3 regions of the Janthinobacterium sp. 13 genome follow, and region 3 is predicted to be linked to each of the others. Evidence: predicted binding sites of a transcription regulator. Region 3 holds the regulator's gene; each other region holds the start of a gene.

Region 1 (6,043 bases), 1.0 Mb from region 3:
GCAGGTAGTAGCGGCACAGGCGCGCAAAGAAGCTGCGTTGGCCGCTCATGCTTGCTCCTCGGCATGAAACGCCCGGTCGAGGCGCCGCATGCGCCAGGCATACAAGGCGATGATGGCCAGGTACACGAGCGAGGCGCCCTGGGCCGCCATATAAAAGGGCAGCGGCCAGCCGAACAGATTCAAATGTAACAGTTCGCGCGCATAGAACACGGTCAGGAAGCCCGTCAGCAGCCAGACCAGCAGCAGGATGGCCGTCAGGCGCCGCGTCTTGCGCCAGTGCACATCGAGGCGCGCCTGCAGCTCGGGGCTGGGCGTGCGCGCCGGCCGCGCGGGGGGAGCGGGTGGGCTCGGCTTATCCATACGTGATGTCATCCTCTTCTGGCGCGTCCGGCAACAGCAGGGCGATGCTCAGGCGCAGCAGGGTGCCCGGCAGCTTCGGCGACTGCGCGCGCGGATTGTTAAAAATATCGACTTCGGCGCCATGCTGCTGGGCAATTTCGCGCACGATGGCCAGGCCCAGGCCGCTACCGTCGACGTTGCTGCCGAGAATGCGGTAAAAGCGTTCGAACACGTGCGCCCGCTCTGCCTGCGGTATGCCGGGGCCCGTATCTTCCACTTCCAGGATGGCCAGTTCCAGGGTGCTGCGCACGCGCACCGTGACGCTGCCGCCAGCCGGCGTGTAGCGCAGGGCATTGTCGATCAGGTTGCTCAGCAGCTCGCGCAGCATCATGGCATTGCCGGAAATCATGATCGAATACGCGGGCTGCTCGAAGCCCAGGTCGATATGCTGGGCAAACGAGGCTTGCACCCAATCCTGCACCACGCCGCGCGCCAGTTCGCTCAGCTCGATCGGCTCGAACGCCGTGCCCGCCTGCGGCTGGTTTTCCGCGCGCGCCAGGGCCAGCAACTGGTTCACCAGGCGCGTGGCCGCTTCCGAACTTTTCGCCAGTTGCAGCAGCGAGCGGTGGATTTCGTCGTGGTCGGTCTGGCGCAGGGCCAGCTCGGATTGCATGCGCATGCCGGCCAGCGGCGTTTTCATCTGGTGCGCGGCATCGGCGATGAAGCGCTTCTGCATGTCGATCGACAGCGACAGCCGCGCCAGCATCTCGTTGAGCGAACCGACCAGCGGCGTGATTTCCTCGGGTACCTGGCCCGATTCGATGGGCGATAAATCGTCGGGTGGGCGGGCGCGTATGCGTTCCTGCAATTGCGCCAGCGGCGACAGGCCGCGCGCCAGGGCAAACCAGACCAGGGCCAGGATCACGGGCAGGATGATGAACTGCGGCAAAATCACGCCCTTGATGATTTCATTGGCCAGTTGGGCGCGCTTTTCCAGGGTTTCCGCCACTTGCACCAGCGCGCGGCTGGGTTCATCGTCGTTGCCGGAAGGAATGTCGAGATAGCTGAACGCCACACGCACGGGCGTGCCGTGGATGGTGTCGTTGCGAAACAGCACCATGCCGCTGCGGTATTTGTCGGGGTCTTGCGGCGGCGGCAGATCGCGGTCGCCGTTCAGGTATTCGCCGCGCGGGCCCACCACCAGGTAATACAGGGTGTCGACATCGTCGCCGCGCAGGAAGTCGCGGCCCTTGCCGTTTTTGTCCGGCACGTGGCGCAGCATCGCGCCATCGGCTTGCTTGACCTGTTGCGTCAGCACCGTCACGCTGTCTTCCAGCGCATGGTCGAACGGTTGATTGGCGATGCTCTTGGCCACCAGATAGGTGATGGCGATGCTCATCGGCCACAGCAGCAGCAAGGGCGCCAGCATCCAGTCGAGGATTTCGCCGAACAGCGAATGCTCGATGGTGTCATCCTGCTCCGTGGTGGGCGGCTCGAACCAGTCGTCGTCGTCCGCCTCGTCCACTGGCGCCTCGCGCGCCTTCACTTGCTGGCGGGTCCGCTGGCCGGGCTAGCCGATTCGCCCGCTTCGGCGTTCAGGCGCGCCGCTTCCGAGTATTTTTCCAGGCAGTATCCGAGGCCGCGCACGGTGGCGATGCGCACGCCGCCCACTTCGATCTTCTTGCGCAAGCGGTGGACATACACTTCGATGGCGTTGTTCGACACTTCCTCGCCCCATTCGCACAGGTGGTCGACCAGTTGCTCTTTTGAAACGAGGCGGCCCGTGCGGCCCAGCAGGATTTCCAGCAAGCCCAGTTCGCGCGCCGACAGGTCGAGCATCTGGTCGTTGATGTAGGCGCTGCGCCCCACCTGGTCGTAGCTGAGGGGGCCGTGCTTGATGATGGTGGCGCCGCCGCCGGCGCCGCGGCGCGTCAGGGCGCGCACTCTTGCCTCCAGTTCCGACAAGGCGAACGGCTTGGCCATATAATCATCGGCACCGAGGTCGAGGCCATTCACGCGTTGCTCGATGGAATCGGCGGCCGTCAGGATCAGCACGGGCAGCAGCGAGGCGCGCGCGCGCAGGCGGCGCAGCACTTCCAGCCCGGACATCTTGGGCAAGCCCAGGTCGAGGATCAGCAAGTCGAATTCCTGGGTGGACAGGGCCGTATCGGCCTCTTGCCCGGTCTTGACGTAGTCGATCGCATAACCGGACTGGCGCAGCGAGCGGGTCAGGCCATCGGCCAGCACGCTGTCATCTTCGGCAAGTAAAATACGCATGGTGCACTTCCTATGCTTGCGACGGTAGAAGCTTGTATTGTGTTTCATTTTCCGCAAGGTGGCGAATTTTTGTGAAAAACAGGGTTGTATTGATCTGTTTCAAAACAAATCCACGTTCCGCTTGCATTGATCACTGTTTTTTTATACAGTACTGTCTGTGTAAAGAATTTAACCCACTGGCGCTATCGCAGGCCGAGCGATTCACGTGAATCGTCGACTGTAGAACGGCTGAAAGAACATATGGACGATAAAAAAGCTGTAGTACCCGCATCGGAAAAAGCCAAGGCGCTCGCCGCCGCACTGGCGCAGATCGAGAAGCAGTTTGGCAAAGGTTCGGTCATGCGCATGGATGCCAGCGCACCGATCGAAGAAGTGCAAGTCGTGTCGACCGGTTCGCTCGGCCTCGATATCGCGCTGGGCGTGGGCGGCTTGCCGCGCGGCCGCGTGGTAGAGATCTACGGCCCGGAATCGTCGGGTAAAACCACCCTGACCCTGCAAACCATTGCTGAAATGCAAAAACTGGGCGGCACCTGCGCCTTTATCGATGCCGAGCACGCGCTCGACGTCGGTTACGCGCAAAAGCTGGGCGTGAACCTGCATGAACTGCTGATCTCGCAACCGGATACGGGCGAGCAGGCGCTGGAAATCTGCGACGCCCTCGTGCGTTCGGGCAGCGTCGACCTCGTCGTCATCGACTCCGTGGCCGCACTGACGCCACGCGCCGAGATCGAAGGCGACATGGGCGATTCCCTGCCGGGCTTGCAAGCCCGTTTGATGTCGCAAGCCCTGCGCAAGCTGACCGGCTCCATCAACCGCACGAATACCCTGGTCATCTTCATCAACCAGATCCGCATGAAGATCGGCGTGATGTTCGGCAGCCCGGAAACGACCACCGGCGGCAATGCGCTGAAATTCTACGCCTCCGTGCGCCTGGATATCCGCCGCACCGGCTCGATCAAGTCCGGCGATGAAGTGATCGGCAACGAAACCAAGGTCAAGGTCGTCAAGAACAAGATCGCGCCGCCGTTCAAGGAAGCGCACTTCGACATCCTGTACGGCGCCGGCACCTCGCGCGAAGGCGAAATCCTGGACCTGGGTTCGGATGCCAAGATCGTGGAAAAATCCGGTTCGTGGTATAGCTACAACGGCGAACGCATCGGCCAGGGCAAGGACAACGCCCGCGCCTTCCTGCAAGAGCGTCCGGCGCTGGCCCGCGAGATCGAAAACAAGGTCCGCGCTTCGCTGGGCGTGCGCGAACTGCCGCCGCTGGCTGCTGAAAAGCCGGAAAAAGCGGATAAAGCTGCCGACAAGGCTGCCAAGGCTGCGGAAGCCAAGGCCGCCGAGTAAGCGACAGTGGCGGGGCCCGCCTGGCCCGCCGGCGGCAGCTTGCCGCATAAAAAAGTTCTACAATGATTGCCGCCCTGCGCCTGTGCGCCTGGCGGCAATTGTGTTTTCAGTCCGGTGTGGTAAAGATGGGATACGGGTATGGCAGCGGTACAACTGAGCCTGAAGGGCAGGGCGCTACGCTTTCTGTCGATGCGCGAACACAGCCGCATGGAATTGCGGCGCAAGCTGCAGCGCCATGCGCAGGAGAGCGACGATGTGGAAGCCTTGCTCGACAGCCTGGAGCAAGCCAACTGGCTGTCGCAGGAGCGTTTTTCCGAGTCGCTGATCCACCGCCGCTCGGCCCGTTTCGGCAATAGCCGCATCATGGCGGAATTGCAAAGCCATGGCATTGGGGGCGAGGCGTTGCAGGAACTCAAGGCGGGCCTGGCCGAAGGGGAAGTGGCGCGCGCCTGCGAAGTGTGGCGCCGCAAATTTGGTGCAGTGGCGCAGGATGCCGAGCAGCGCAACAAGCAGATGCGCTTCCTGATGCAGCGCGGCTTTTCCCAGCGCGCTGTGCAGGTGGCGTTGAAGGGACTCGAGCCCGACGAGGACTAAGGCCGTCGTGCGCGCACTGGCGCTCCCGTATGCCGCCAGACAAGGTCGCTTTGCCGCTCCTGCCGTCTGCTTTGCGCCCTGGCCATGACGCGGCCGTCGCGCCGCGCGGCCGTGAACTGCGCTTTCAAATGCCCTCTGTTCGCGCTACTGGGCGCCCGCGATATCGGGTATTCTGGCGCTCGAACCCGGTGCGCTGCGTGCACCGCCACTGATCGAGACAGGAAGCGCAATGAGCAACTGGAATGCCGGCTATATGGCCGAGGTCGCCTATACCTATGGCTATTACGAAGAATTGAATCCCCTGCGCCTGCGCCTGCCCCTGCTGGCCGCCGGCCTGGTCCTGCCTGCCAATGGCACGGCTTGCGAACTGGGCTTCGGCCAGGGCGTCAGTGCCAACTTCCATGCTGCGGCGTCCGCCACGCGCTGGTATGGCAATGATTTCAATCCGGCCCAGGCGGCCTATGCCCAGGAACTGGCCAGCGCCGCTGGCGCCGGGGCGCAGTTCACGGACGAATCGTTCGAACAGTTTTGCCGCCGCGATGATTTGCCCGATTTCGATTTCATTTGCCTGCACGGCATCTGGAGCTGGATTTCGGCGGAAAACCGTGTATTGATCGTGGACTTCCTGCAGCGCAAGCTGAAAGTGGGCGGCGTCGCCTACCTCAGCTACAACACCCAGCCTGGCTGGGCCGCCATGATGCCGATGCGCGACTTGCTGACGGAGCATAGCCGTGTCATGGGGGCGCCGGGGCAAGGCGTGCTGGCGCGTATCGACGGCGCCATCGATTTCGTCGACAGGATGATCGCCACGAAGCCGCGCTATCTCGAGGCCAATCCCCTGCTGGCCGACCGCTTCGAGAAGCTGAAATCGTTTGAACGTCATTATGTTGCACACGAGTATTTCAATGCGGACTGGCAGCCGATGGCTTTTTCCCAGGTGGCTGCCATGTTGAGTGAAGCCAAGCTGGAGTTCGCCGCTTCCGCCACCTACACCGAGCATGTCGACATGCTCAATCTGACGGCCGAGCACCAGCAATTCCTGGCCGAGATTCCTGATCCCATCTTCCGCGAAACGACGCGGGCTTTTCTGATCAACCAGCAATTTCGCAGGGATTACTGGATCAAGGGTGCACGCACGCTGACGCCGTTCGCCCAGGCCACGGCCTTGCGGGCCGTGCGCGTGATGCTGGCGGTGCCGCGCGATACGGTGGTGTTGAGCGTGCATGGCGTGCTGGGCGATGCCGATATGGATGAGCGCGTGTATGGGCCCGTGCTCGATGCGCTTGCCGATCACCGTGTGCGCACGATCGGGGAACTGGAGCAGCAATTGGCTGGCACGGAAGCCAGCCTGGCCGCCTTGTTGCAGATCATGCTGATTCTGATCAGCAAGGGCAGTGTCTACGCCGTCCAGGACGATGCCGACATTGCCGTGGCAAGGCCGCAGACGGCGCGCCTGAATGCGTATTTGCTGGAGCAGGCGCTGGCA
Region 2 (6,043 bases), 790 kb from region 3:
CGATGATCATCAGATATCCGCCTCCGCTTCATTGCCGTGTTCTTCGATCCAGGCGCGGCGTCCTGCCGCTTCGCCTTTGCCCATCAACATATTGAAGCGGGAGGCCGAGGCCATGTGGTCGACTTCACCGAGCGTGACGGGCAGCAGACGGCGCGTGTCCGGGTTCATCGTCGTTTCCCACAGCTGCTCGGCGTTCATCTCGCCCAGGCCCTTGAAGCGCGAGATCGACCAGGCGCCCTGTTTCACGCCTTCCTTGCGCAGCTTGTCCTCGATGGCGAGCAGTTCGCCGTCGTCGAGCGCATAGATCTTCTGCATCGGCTTCTTGCCGCGCGCGGGCGCATCCACGCGATACAGGGGCGGGCGGGCGATGCAGATGTGGCCCTTGTTGATCAGGGCCGGGAAGTGCTTGAAGAAAAGCGTCAGCAGCAGTACCTGGATGTGCGAGCCATCCACGTCCGCATCGGACAGGATGCAGATCTTGCCGTAGCGAAGGCCGGACAGGTCGGGCGAGTCGCCCACGCTGTGCGGATCGACGCCGATGGCGACCGCGATGTCGTGGATCTCGTTATTCGCGAACAGGCGGTCGCGGTCCGTTTCCCACGAATTCAAGACCTTGCCGCGCAGGGGAAGAATTGCCTGGAATTCCTTGTCGCGGCCCATCTTGGCTGAACCGCCCGCCGAGTCGCCCTCGACGAGGAACAGTTCATTGCGCGTGATGTCCGACGATTCGCAGTCGGTGAGCTTGCCCGGCAGGACGGCGACGCCCGAGGATTTTTTCTTTTCCACTTTTTGCAGCGAGCGCTGGCGCGATTGCGCCTGCTTGATCACCAGCTCGGCCAGCTTCTTGCCGTAGTCGACGTGCTGGTTCAGCCACAGTTCCAGCGGCGGCTTGGTGAAGGTCGAGACGAGGCGCACGGCGTCGCGCGAGTTCAGGCGTTCCTTGATCTGGCCCTGGAATTGCGGGTCCAGCACCTTCGCCGACAGCACGAACGAGGCGCGCGCGAACACGTCTTCCGGCAGCAATTTGACGCCTTTCGGCAGCAGCGAGTGCATTTCGACGAAGTTTTTCACGGCGCCGAACAGGCCGTCGCGCAAGCCCGATTCGTGCGTGCCGCCGTTCGAGGTGGGAATCAGGTTGACGTACGATTCGCGCACGATGGCGCCTTCTTCCGTCCACGCCACGACCCAGGCCGCGCCTTCGCCTTCGGCAAAGCCTTCCGAGTCCGGGCCCGCATACTGCGCGCCTTCGAACAGGGGAATCAGGGTTTCGCCATTCGATACCTGCGCCAGCGTTTCGGTCAGGTAGCCGCGCAAGCCTTCCGCGTACTGCCAGGTTTGCGTATCGCCCGTTTTCGCGTTGGTGAGGGTGACGGTGACGCCCGGCAGCAGCACGGCTTTCGAGCGCAGCAGGCGTTGCAGCTCGGTTTGCGAGATGTTCGGCGAATCAAAGTATTTGGCATCGGGCCAGGCGGTGACGCGCGTGCCTGACTTCTTGCCGTCGCGCGGGGCGGGGCGGGAGCTCAGGGGCTCGATCACGTCGCCGTTGGCAAACACCATATGGTGCAAGCCGTTGCCGTCGCTTTCCTTGCGCCAGACGGTGATTTCCAGGCGCGTCGACAGCGCATTGGTGACGGACACGCCGACGCCATGCAAGCCGCCCGAGAACGCATAGGCGCCGCCCGAACCCTTGTCGAACTTGCCGCCCGCGTGCAGCCGCGTAAACACGATTTCCACCGTCGGCACGCCTTCTTCCGGGTGCAGGCCGACGGGAATGCCGCGGCCATTGTCTTCGACGGTGATGCTGCCATCCGTGTTTTGCGTCACGGCGATATGCGTGCAGTGACCGCCCAGCGCCTCGTCGGAGGCATTGTCGATCACTTCCTGAATGATGTGCAGCGGATTTTCAGTGCGGGTGTACATCCCCGGGCGCTGCTTGACGGGTTCCAGTCCTTTCAGGACACGGATGGATGATTCGCTGTAGTCGGATGCTGGTTTTTTAGTGGCCATACGTGTTCAAGCTAAGTAAAGACAGTGGTTGGAACGCCAGGCCAGGGCACTGCGGGGCGCAGTGACAGCGGCGGCGATAACTGTATAAATATACAGTATATCCCGTCCAGCGTCACTGGGGGAGGGCAGTGCGGCAGGCTTGGCGTCCTTGTGCGGACGCTCGCGCATTCTATCTTGTCCCGCGAGCAATAGCGCTACTCTAGGGCAACAACAGTGCGCCGCGCGCGTGGTTTGGCGCCCATTGTGAAGGATTTTATGCGGTAAAGCGCCCGTTTTTACATCTTGTTTACAGCTGCCTCCCCAGTCTTTACGAATTTTTTAGACCCTTTTGGCTAATCTGCTCACTATCAAAACAAACCTGAATGAGGGTGGGAATGGATCTCGTGTATCTCGGCTTGATTGCCGTGTTTTTCGTCGTGGCGGCCGGCTTTGCCGTCGCCTGCGACAAATTAGGGAGCGTCAAATGAACGCGTTTTATGTGCTGGGCGCCGTCGTGTCGGCTGGCCTGCTCGTGTACCTGCTGGTGGCGCTGCTGAAGGCGGAGGAACTGTGATGACGACGCAATCGATACTGTTATTGGTGGCTTTCCTGGCCGTGCTGCTGGCCGCCGGCTATCCGCTGGGCCTGTACATGGCCAGGGTGGCCGGCGATGGCCCCGTGCGCGGCCTGGGCTGGCTGCAAAAGGTGGAAAACCTGCTGTACCGCTGGTCCGGCCTGCCCGCCGACAAGGCCATGGGCTGGAAAAGCTATGCCATCGCCCTGATCGTCTTCAATACCGTGGGCGCCGTCTTCGTGTACGGCCTGCAGCGCCTGCAGGGCTTCTTGCCCTTGAATCCCCAGGGTCTCGGCGCCGTCAGCCCCGATTCCTCGTTCAATACCACCGTCAGCTTCGTCGCCAATACCAACTGGCAGGGCTACGGCGGCGAACAGACCATGAGCTACCTGACGCAGATGCTGGGCATGGCATGCCAGAACTTCTTTTCGGCGGCCACCGGCATCGCCGTGATCTTTGCGCTGGTGCGCGGCTTCGCCTCGCGCTCGGGTAAATCGATCGGCAATTTCTGGGTCGACCTGGTGCGCTCGACCCTGTACATCCTGCTGCCGCTGTCCCTGGCCCTGTCCGTCGTCTTCATGGGCGAAGGCATGATCCAGAATTTCTCCGCCTACAAGGAAGTGACCCTGCTCGACCACGTGGCGTATGAAACGCCGAAAATGACGGCCGACGGCCAGCCCGTGCTGGATGCCGCCGGCAAGCCCGTGATGGAAGCGCAGGTGGCGACCACGCAGACGATCGCCATGGGGCCCGTCGCGTCGCAGGAATCGATCAAGCTGCTGGGCACGAATGGCGGCGGCTTCTTCAATGCCAATTCCTCGCACCCGTATGAAAACCCCACCGTGCTGTCGAACTTCCTGCAGATGCTGGCCATCTTCATCATCCCCGCCGGTCTGTGCTTCACCTTTGGCCGCATGGTGGGCGACCTGCGCCAGGGCTGGGCCGTGCTGGCCGCCATGACCTTGATCTTTGTCGTCATGACGGCCGGTGTGATGAGCGCCGAGCAGCAAGCCAATCCCGCCTTGCAAGGCCTGGGCCTGGACCAGCAGGCCAGCAGCCTGCAATCGGGCGGCAATATGGAAGGCAAGGAAACGCGCTTCGGCATCAGCTCATCGACCCTGTTCGCGGCGGTGACGACGGCCGCATCGTGCGGCGCCGTCAACTCCATGCACGATTCCTACATGCCCCTGGGCGGTATGGTGCCGCTGCTGCTGATGCAGTTCGGCGAAGTGATCTTCGGCGGCGTGGGCACGGGCCTGTACGGCATGCTGATGTTCGCCATCCTGGCCGTCTTCATCGCCGGCCTGATGATAGGCCGCACGCCCGAATATCTGGGCAAGAAAATCCAGGCCTATGAAATGAAGATGGTGTCGCTGGCCATCCTGATTACGCCAGCCCTCGTATTGACGGGCACGGCGATCGCCGTGATGGTCGAACCGGGTACGGTGGGCGTGGCCAATCCGGGCGCGCACGGCTTCTCGGAAATCCTCTACGCCTTCACGTCGGCGGCCAACAACAACGGCAGCGCGTTTGCCGGCCTGTCCGCGAACACGCCGTTCTACAACGTGATGCTGGCGATCGCCATGTGGTTCGGCCGCTTCGGCGTGATCGTGCCCGTGCTGGCGGTGGCCGGTTCGCTGGCGGCCAAGCAGCGCCTGTCGGCCAATGCCGGCACCATGCCCACGCACGGCCCCATGTTCATCGGCTTGCTGATCGGCGTTGTCGTGCTCGTCGGCGTTTTGAATTACGTTCCCGCGCTGGCCCTGGGCCCGATCGTCGAACACCTGCAACTTTTCATCAAATAAGAGGCTACCATGTCACGCACAAGCCTGACCTTGTTCGATTCCGCACTGATCGGCCCCGCCGTCGTCGATGCGTTCAAAAAACTCGACCCCCGCACGCAGTGGCGCAGCCCCGTGATGTTCGTCGTCTACGTGGGCAGCATCATCACGACCCTGCTGGCCATCCAGGCCCTGAATGGCCAGGGTGAAGCGCCATTCGGCTTCATCGTCGCCGTCGCCGTGTGGCTGTGGTTTACCGTGCTGTTCGCGAACTTCGCCGAGGCGCTGGCCGAAGGCCGCAGCAAGGCGCAGGCGGCGTCCCTGCGCGCCCTCAAGCAAACGGTGATGGCAAAGAAAATGCAAACGCCGAAGTACGGCACTTCCTGGCTGCCCACTCCGGCCACCGACCTGCGCAAGGGCATGACGGTGCTGGTCGAGGCGGGCGACGTGATTCCCGCCGACGGCGAAGTGACGGCTGGCGTGGCCTCCGTCGACGAAAGCGCCATCACGGGCGAATCGGCGCCCGTCATCCGCGAGTCGGGCGGCGACTTTTCCGCCGTGACGGGGGGCACCCGCGTGCTGTCGGACTGGCTGCTGGTGCGCGTTTCCGTCAATCCGGGCGAAGCCTTCATCGACCGCATGATCGCCATGGTCGAAGGCGCCAAGCGCCAGAAGACGCCGAATGAAATCGCCCTGACGATCCTGCTCGTCGCCCTGTCCATCGTGTTCCTGATCGTCACCGTGACCTTGCTGCCGTATTCGCTGTTTTCCGTGGCGGCGGCCGGCAGTGGCACGCCGGTGACCATCACCGTGCTGATCGCGTTGCTGGTGTGCCTGATCCCGACCACCATCGGCGGCCTGTTGTCCGCCATCGGCGTGGCCGGCATGAGCCGCATGATGCAAGCCAATGTGATCGCCACGTCGGGCCGCGCCGTGGAAGCGGCCGGCGACGTGGACGTGCTGCTGCTGGATAAAACGGGCACCATCACCTTGGGCAATCGCCAGGCATCGAGTTTTGTACCGGCACCCGGCGTAACGGAGCAGCAGCTGGCCGATGCGGCGCAACTGGCCTCCCTGGCCGATGAAACGCCGGAAGGGCGCAGCATCGTCGTGCTGGCCAAGCAGAAGTTCAATATCCGCGAACGCGAGATGGCCAGCCTGCACGCCACCTTCGTGCCCTTCACGGCGCAGACGCGCATGAGCGGCGTGGATATTCCGGGCGGACAGCAGGTACGCCAGCTGCGCAAGGGCGCGGCCGACTCCATGAAAAAGTATGTGGAAGCGCTGGGCCAGCCGTATCCGGCGGAGGTGGGGCGCGCCGTCGACGACATCGCGCGCCGCGGCAGCACGCCGCTGGTGGTGGTCGATGATGGCCGCGTCATGGGCGCCGTGGAGTTGAAGGATATCGTCAAGGGCGGCATCAAGGAGCGCTTCGCGGAACTGCGCCGCATGGGCATCAAGACCGTCATGATCACGGGTGACAACAAGCTGACGGCAGCTGCCATCGCCGCCGAGGCGGGCGTGGACGATTTCCTCGCCGAAGCGACGCCGGAAGACAAGCTGAAACTCATCCGCAGCTACCAGTCCGAAGGCCGCCTGGTGGCGATGACGGGCGACGGCACCAACGATGCTCCGGCGCTGGCGCAGGCCGACGTGGCCGTGGCCATGAACTCGGGCACGCAGGCGGCAAAGGAGGCGGGCA
Region 3 (6,043 bases):
GGTATGCAGAGCAACCGAAACGTTGTGCTCGCCAACGATCTTCAGCGGGCCGGTAGGCATACGGATTTGTGCTTTTTCAACAGCAAAACCTTGCTTGGTCAGCGCTTCAGCGATGTCGAAGTTGGTGACGGAACCGAACAGACGGCCATCAACACCAGCTTTTTGAGCAACTTGAACGGTCAGGCCGCTCAGTTTTTCGCCCTGGGCTTGCGATGCGGCCAGTTTAGCGGCAGCAGCTTTTTCCAGTTCGGCGCGCTTGACTTCGAATTCAGCCACAGCGGTTGCCGTAGCACGACGTGCCAGGCGTTGCGGGATCAGGAAGTTACGTGCGTAACCGTCTTTGACTTTGACGACTTCGCCGAGGTTACCGACGTTAACAACTTTTTCTAACAGAATGATTTGCATAGTTCTTCTCCAGGAATATCTGACCGATTAAGCGTGGTGCAGATCGGTGTATGGCAGCAGCGCGAGGAAGCGAGCGCGCTTGATTGCGGTGTCAACTTGGCGCTGGTAGTGCGCTTTGGTACCGGTCAGGCGTGCTGGCATGATCTTGCCGTTTTCTTGGACGAAGTCTTTCAGCGTGTCGACGTCTTTGTAGTCGACTTGCTCAACGTGAGCTGCGGTGAAGCGGCAGAACTTCTTGCGTTTGAACAACGGGTTTTGCTGTTTGCGTTTTTCTTTAAGCTTGAGCTTATTTTTGTCGAACTTTTTACCGAATGCCATGTCAGGCTCCTGTATCTAAAATGCGCTAGTCAGAATTGACTGCACTAAAATCAATGATGTGAAACACCAAACTCTTGCTGTTGCGGCTCTTCCTTGCCAGGAAACCCGTGAACTGATACACCCCGCCCAAGCTTGCCTGGCTGAACCGGCCTGAGATTTCGCCAGCGGCTAGCGCGGCAACATCAAACTCGGTCAAACGGGCAATTCCTGCTTCCATCTGCTGCGAACTGTGTTGCAATACTGCATTCACAATCGGCAGCCCTGCCGGGGTATAGCGCAATATTTCGCGCTCGGCAATGATGGCGGTTACTTGTAGCTGGTTCAGCGCACGATCCTGGTCAAGAATTAAGCTGCTGCTGCGGCTGGAGCGGCTGCTGGTGCTTCGGTGCGGTGGCTTTTGGCCGCGTCTTCGCGTTGTACCGATTTCATCATCGGCGAAGGAGCTGTTTCAGCTTTCTTCATTTTAACGGTCAGGTGACGCAACACGGCATCATTGAATTTGAATGCTGTTTCCAACTCGACCAGGGTCTCGTTGTCGCATTCGATGTTCAGGCAGATGTAGTGTGCTTTAGGCAGCTTTTGGATCGAGTAAGCCATTTGACGGCGGCCCCAATCTTCCACGCGGTGAACCGAACCGCCGCGGGTGGTTACGCTGGCTTTGTAGCGTTCGATCATCGCGGGCACTTGCTCGCTTTGGTCCGGATGGACGATAAAGACTATTTCATAATGACGCATGCAAACTCCTTCAGGTCGGATTGATAATCGCCCACCCCGGCGTCAAGACGGGTGTGGGAAGGTCAGCCGAAGATTATAACCGCCTTTTGCAAACGTTTCAATCATTCCTTCCACATGGGCCCGAAAAGCCCGCGCGCCGCCGCGCTTTCCGTCCATGGACAAGTATTTCTTGCGAAATTCGCCCAAAACACGGAAATCCCCTTGCATAGTGAACGATACTGTACAAAAATACAGACTGTTCATATAGACAGCATTTTAGTATGCACCCACCGCTCATGATCAAGCTGACAGCACGACAAGAACAAATCCTGAACCTGATCAAGGACGCGATTGAAAACACGGGCTTTCCTCCCACCCGTGCCGAAATCGCCAATGAACTGGGTTTCAAATCGGCCAACGCGGCCGAAGAGCATTTGCAGGCCCTGGCCCGCAAGGGCGCGATCGAGATTTCTCCCGGCACCTCGCGCGGCATCCGCCTGATCGGCGCCGCCGCCGAAGCGCTGCCATCGAAGGTGCCGGCAGCGCTGCTGATGTCGCTGCCGCTGATCGGCCGGGTAGCGGCCGGTTCGCCCATCCTGGCGCAGGAAAACCTGGAAGCGAGCTACAACGTCGATCCGGCCCTGTTTTCGGCCAAGCCTGACTTCCTGCTGAAGGTGCGCGGCTGGTCCATGCGCGACGCCGGCATCATGGATGGCGATTTATTGGCCGTCAAGAAAGTCGACAGCGCCAAGAATGGCCAGATCGTCGTGGCCCGCATCGGCGACGAAGTCACCGTCAAGCGCTACAAGAAGACGGGTTCCGTCATCGAATTGCTGCCGGAAAATCCGGACTTCAAGGTGATTACCGTGTCGCCGGACGATGAGTTTGCATTGGAAGGTTTGGCCGTCGGACTCATGCGCAGTTGGCATTAAGAGGGAAAGCGCTTGCAGCATACCTGCGAGCGCTTAATTCCCATCCAATTGAGCACATCGGCAAGACTGACTTATTTGCTTGGCAAAGGACTGGTCACCCATTGCGGCGTGTTCGCGGTACGTGAGCGATTCAATTCACTCATTTCATTTTCTGTCTGAATTTTTTTATTCTCCGCCAAGAGATACGCCTCTGTTTTGGAGTGCCACTCATCGCGCTGCGCCAAGATATTTTTTGCCAGCTCACGCCCTTCGGCACTCACCCGCGCATAGGCGGCATCCATGCGCAGCTTGGCCTTTTCAAATTCCTGCTCATTCATCAACGATTCAATATCAGAAGGAATGGCTTTGCCAGGCGGCAAAGAAGCATTCAAATTACTGACGAAGCTGTTATAGCACGCCATCCAGGCATCAACACTATCGGCCACATCTCTGATTTGACGCTTGGTTTGGGAGAATGCAGGAATCACCGGGGTAACGCACTTGACCTTACTCAAGGCAACATCCTCGCCAGCATATGAGTTGACATAGTAATCAATGTCACCTTTTCGCGCGACACGGTTAGCCATAAGGACAAGCGCGGCTTCGGCATTCTTGTTACCCGCCTTGGAGGCCTGCCCAAACCATTGTCCGGCTTGCGCGGCATCGACAGCCACTCCTTCACCATACAAATACATCTCGCCCAAATGAAATTGAGCCTCGGCATTCCCGGCCTGAGCCAGCTTCTTGTACAAATCCAAGGCTTGCGGGTAAGCCTTGGATTGCAGGAATTTATTCGCATCCGTCAGGTCATCAGCATAGACAGCGCAAGAAAACAATAAAAAAACACTAAATACAATTTTTTTCATTCCCACTCTCCAATTGAGAAAAAGATACATATGCTTTAATTACACTTAAATGTAATCTTTTTCTCAAAAAAGTGAAACCTTATTCTTCTTCCAATGCGTGCTTGAAGTCTTCCAGCAGATCCACCTCATCCTCGATACCCACCGACACACGGATCAGCGACTCGGCGATGCCCATGCTGGCGCGCCGCTCGGCACCCATCTCGTAGAAAATCGTGTGGGCGACGGGAATGACGAGGGTGCGCGTGTCGCCGAGGTTACTGGCGGGAATGGCAAGATTAAGACGATTGAGGAAATCGAAGCAGTCGATGCCATCCTTCAATTCAAAGCTGAACAGCGAGCCATAGCTGCGGAACAAGTCCGTCGCCAGCGCATGCTGCGGGTGCGACGCCAGGCCCGGGTAATGCACGGCCGCCACTCTCGGATCGGCGGCCAGCATGGTCGCCAGCGCCAGGGCGTTCGAACAGGTGCGGTCCATGCGCAAGGCCATGGTTTCCGCGCCGACGGCGATATGGTGCGCCGCTTCCGGCCCCAGGGAGGCGCCGAAGTCGCGCAAGGCCTTGGCGCGGATTTGCGCGATGCCCCACTGTGCGGGCGCCGCCTTCTTGTAATTCTCGAAAATGTTCGGATACTGCGTCCAGTCGAACACGCCCGTATCCGTCAAGCTGCCGCCCAGCGCATTGCCGTGACCGCCGATAGATTTCGTCAAGGCATTGACCACCAGGCCCGCGCCCACGGCTTTCGGACGGAACAGGTATGGCGTCGTCATCGTATTGTCGACGATGTACAGGATGCCCTTCTCGCGGCACAAGTCACCGATCTTCTTCAGGTCGGCGATCTGCGTGCGCGGATTGGCAATAGTTTCTACGAAAACAATCCGCGTGGCCGGCGTGATGGCGGCCGCCACATTGGCCACGTCGGTGGCGTCGACGAACGACACGCCGATGCCCTGCCCCGTCACCGTTTGCCACAGGCTGTTGGTGTTGCCAAACAAAAAGGCCGACGACACGACATGGTCGCCCGCGCGCAGCAAGGATTGCACCACGGCGCCGATGGCGCCCATGCCGGTGGCGAAGCACAGGGTGGCCACGCCGTCTTCCATCTTGTTGACCTTGTCTTCCAGCGCGGAAACGGTCGGATTGCCCTGGCGGCCATAGCGGAAACCCGGCTCCTTGCCCTGGAATACGGAAGCGAGCTGGCGCGCATCGGCGTAACCAAAGGCCACGGAAGTGTGCACGGGCTTGTGCAGGGAGCCATGTTCGATGCCCTTGCGGCGGTCGTTATGCAGGATGGTGGTGGTAAAGCCGTAGTTTTTTTTATCGTTCATGATCGCGGAGAAAAAAATGCCCGGCATCGGCCGGGCAGCTTACTTATGCTTCTGTTGTCGCCAGGTTCAGGTTCAGCTGGGAACGCGGCGTATCTTCGGGCGCTGCCGCCTTCGGATGGTGGCGCGCATATTCCAGGCGGTCCAGGTATTCCTGCGACACGTCGCCCGTCACGTACACGCCATCGAAGCACGAAGCCTCGAAGTTGGTCAGGGCCGGGTTGACGTCGGCGATGGCCTGCTTCAGCGCGCCGATATCCTGGTACACGAGGTAATCGGCCGTGATTTCGCGGCACACTTCTTCCGTCGTGCGGCCGTAGGCGATCAGTTCGTCGCGCGTCGGCATGTCGATGCCGTACACGTTCGGGTAGATCACCGGTGGCGCTGCCGAGGCGAAGATGACCTTCGTCGCGCCCGCTTCACGCGCCATCTGCACGATTTCACGGCTGGTGGTGCCGCGCACGATGGAATCGTCGACCAGCAGCACCACTTTATCCTTGAATTCGGACGGAATCGCGTTGAGCTTCTGGCGCACGGATTTCTTGCGCGCCGCCTGGCCCGGCATGATGAAGGTGCGGCCGATATAGCGGTTCTTGATGAAGCCTTCGCGGTACTCGATGTTCAGCGCCATGGCCAGCTGGATGGCGGCCGGACGCGAGGAATCGGGAATCGGCATGACCACGTCGATATGTACGCCAGGCAATTCAGCGCGGATCTTTTCGGCCAGGTACTCGCCCATTTTCAGGCGCGTGGCGTACACGGAGGCGCCGTCGATGACGGAATCGGGACGGGCCAGGTAGACGAACTCGAATACGCACGGGTTCAGGCTGGCATTGTCGGCGCATTGGGCGCTGTGCAATTGCTTGTCAGCATCGATGAAGACGGCTTCGCCGGGACCGATATCGCGCACGAAGCGGAAGCCCATGCCTTCCAGGGCCACGGATTCGGAAGCGATCAGGTATTCGGGACCTTGCTCCGTTTCATTGATGCCCAGGCACAGCGGACGGATGCCGTGCGGGTCGCGGAAGGCCAGCAAGCCCACGCCGGCGATTTGCGCCACGGCAGCGTAGCCACCCTTGACGCGGCGGTTCAGCACGGTGACAGCCTTGAAGATGGCTTCCGGGTCCAGGTTCAGGCCCGTCGTCGCTTCCTGGATTTCATGCGCCAGCACGTTGAGCAGCACTTCCGAATCGGAATCGGTATTGATGTGGCGGCGGTCGTTCTTGAACATTTCCAGCTTCAACTGTTCCCAGTTGGTCAGGTTGCCATTGTGCGCCAGCGTGATGCCGAACGGCGCATTCACATAAAACGGTTGTGCTTCCTCTTCGCTCGACGAACCGGCCGTCGGGTAGCGGCAATGGCCGATGCCCGTCGTGCCTTGCAGCGAACGCATGTTGCGCGTACGGAAGACGTCACGCACGAGGCCATTGGCCTTGTGCATGGAAAACATACTGCTGTGATTGGTCGCAATCCCTGCCGCGTCCTGACCGCGATGTTGCAAGAGCAAC

The links. The regulator LexA, encoded in region 3, represses DNA repair genes until DNA is damaged. The targets are predictions, from matches to a motif close to ACTGTATNNNNATACAGT.
Region 1: recA (recombinase RecA) is a predicted target of LexA. The motif match lies at 2,749-2,766, and genes of this name have one in related genera.
Region 2: CLU94_RS17110 (DNA topoisomerase IV subunit B) is a predicted target of LexA. The motif match lies at 2,087-2,104, and genes of this name have one in related genera.

What each region holds. Positions count from the first base shown of each region.
Region 1 covers NZ_PEEQ01000001.1:3,694,592-3,700,634, forward strand. Annotated here, with positions in the region: gene CLU94_RS16165 (sodium:solute symporter family protein) at 1-49, opposite strand, end outside; gene CLU94_RS16170 (DUF4212 domain-containing protein) at 46-360, opposite strand; gene CLU94_RS16175 (sensor histidine kinase) at 353-1,885, opposite strand; gene CLU94_RS16180 (response regulator) at 1,882-2,616, opposite strand; gene recA (recombinase RecA) at 2,857-3,963, shown strand; gene recX (recombination regulator RecX) at 4,102-4,557, shown strand; gene CLU94_RS16195 (class I SAM-dependent methyltransferase) at 4,787-6,043, shown strand, end outside.
Region 2 covers NZ_PEEQ01000001.1:3,905,039-3,911,081, forward strand. Annotated here, with positions in the region: gene CLU94_RS17105 (molecular chaperone HscC) at 1-10, opposite strand, end outside; gene CLU94_RS17110 (DNA topoisomerase IV subunit B) at 10-2,007, opposite strand; gene kdpF (K(+)-transporting ATPase subunit F) at 2,471-2,560, shown strand; gene kdpA (potassium-transporting ATPase subunit KdpA) at 2,560-4,365, shown strand; gene kdpB (potassium-transporting ATPase subunit KdpB) at 4,375-6,043, shown strand, end outside.
Region 3 covers NZ_PEEQ01000001.1:4,694,682-4,700,724, reverse strand. Annotated here, with positions in the region: gene rplI (50S ribosomal protein L9) at 1-405, opposite strand, end outside; gene rpsR (30S ribosomal protein S18) at 433-723, opposite strand; gene priB (primosomal replication protein N) at 749-1,048, opposite strand; gene rpsF (30S ribosomal protein S6) at 1,069-1,458, opposite strand; gene lexA (transcriptional repressor LexA) at 1,734-2,369, shown strand; gene CLU94_RS20645 (tetratricopeptide repeat protein) at 2,441-3,214, opposite strand; gene CLU94_RS20640 (cystathionine gamma-synthase family protein) at 3,294-4,538, opposite strand; gene purF (amidophosphoribosyltransferase) at 4,582-6,043, opposite strand, start outside.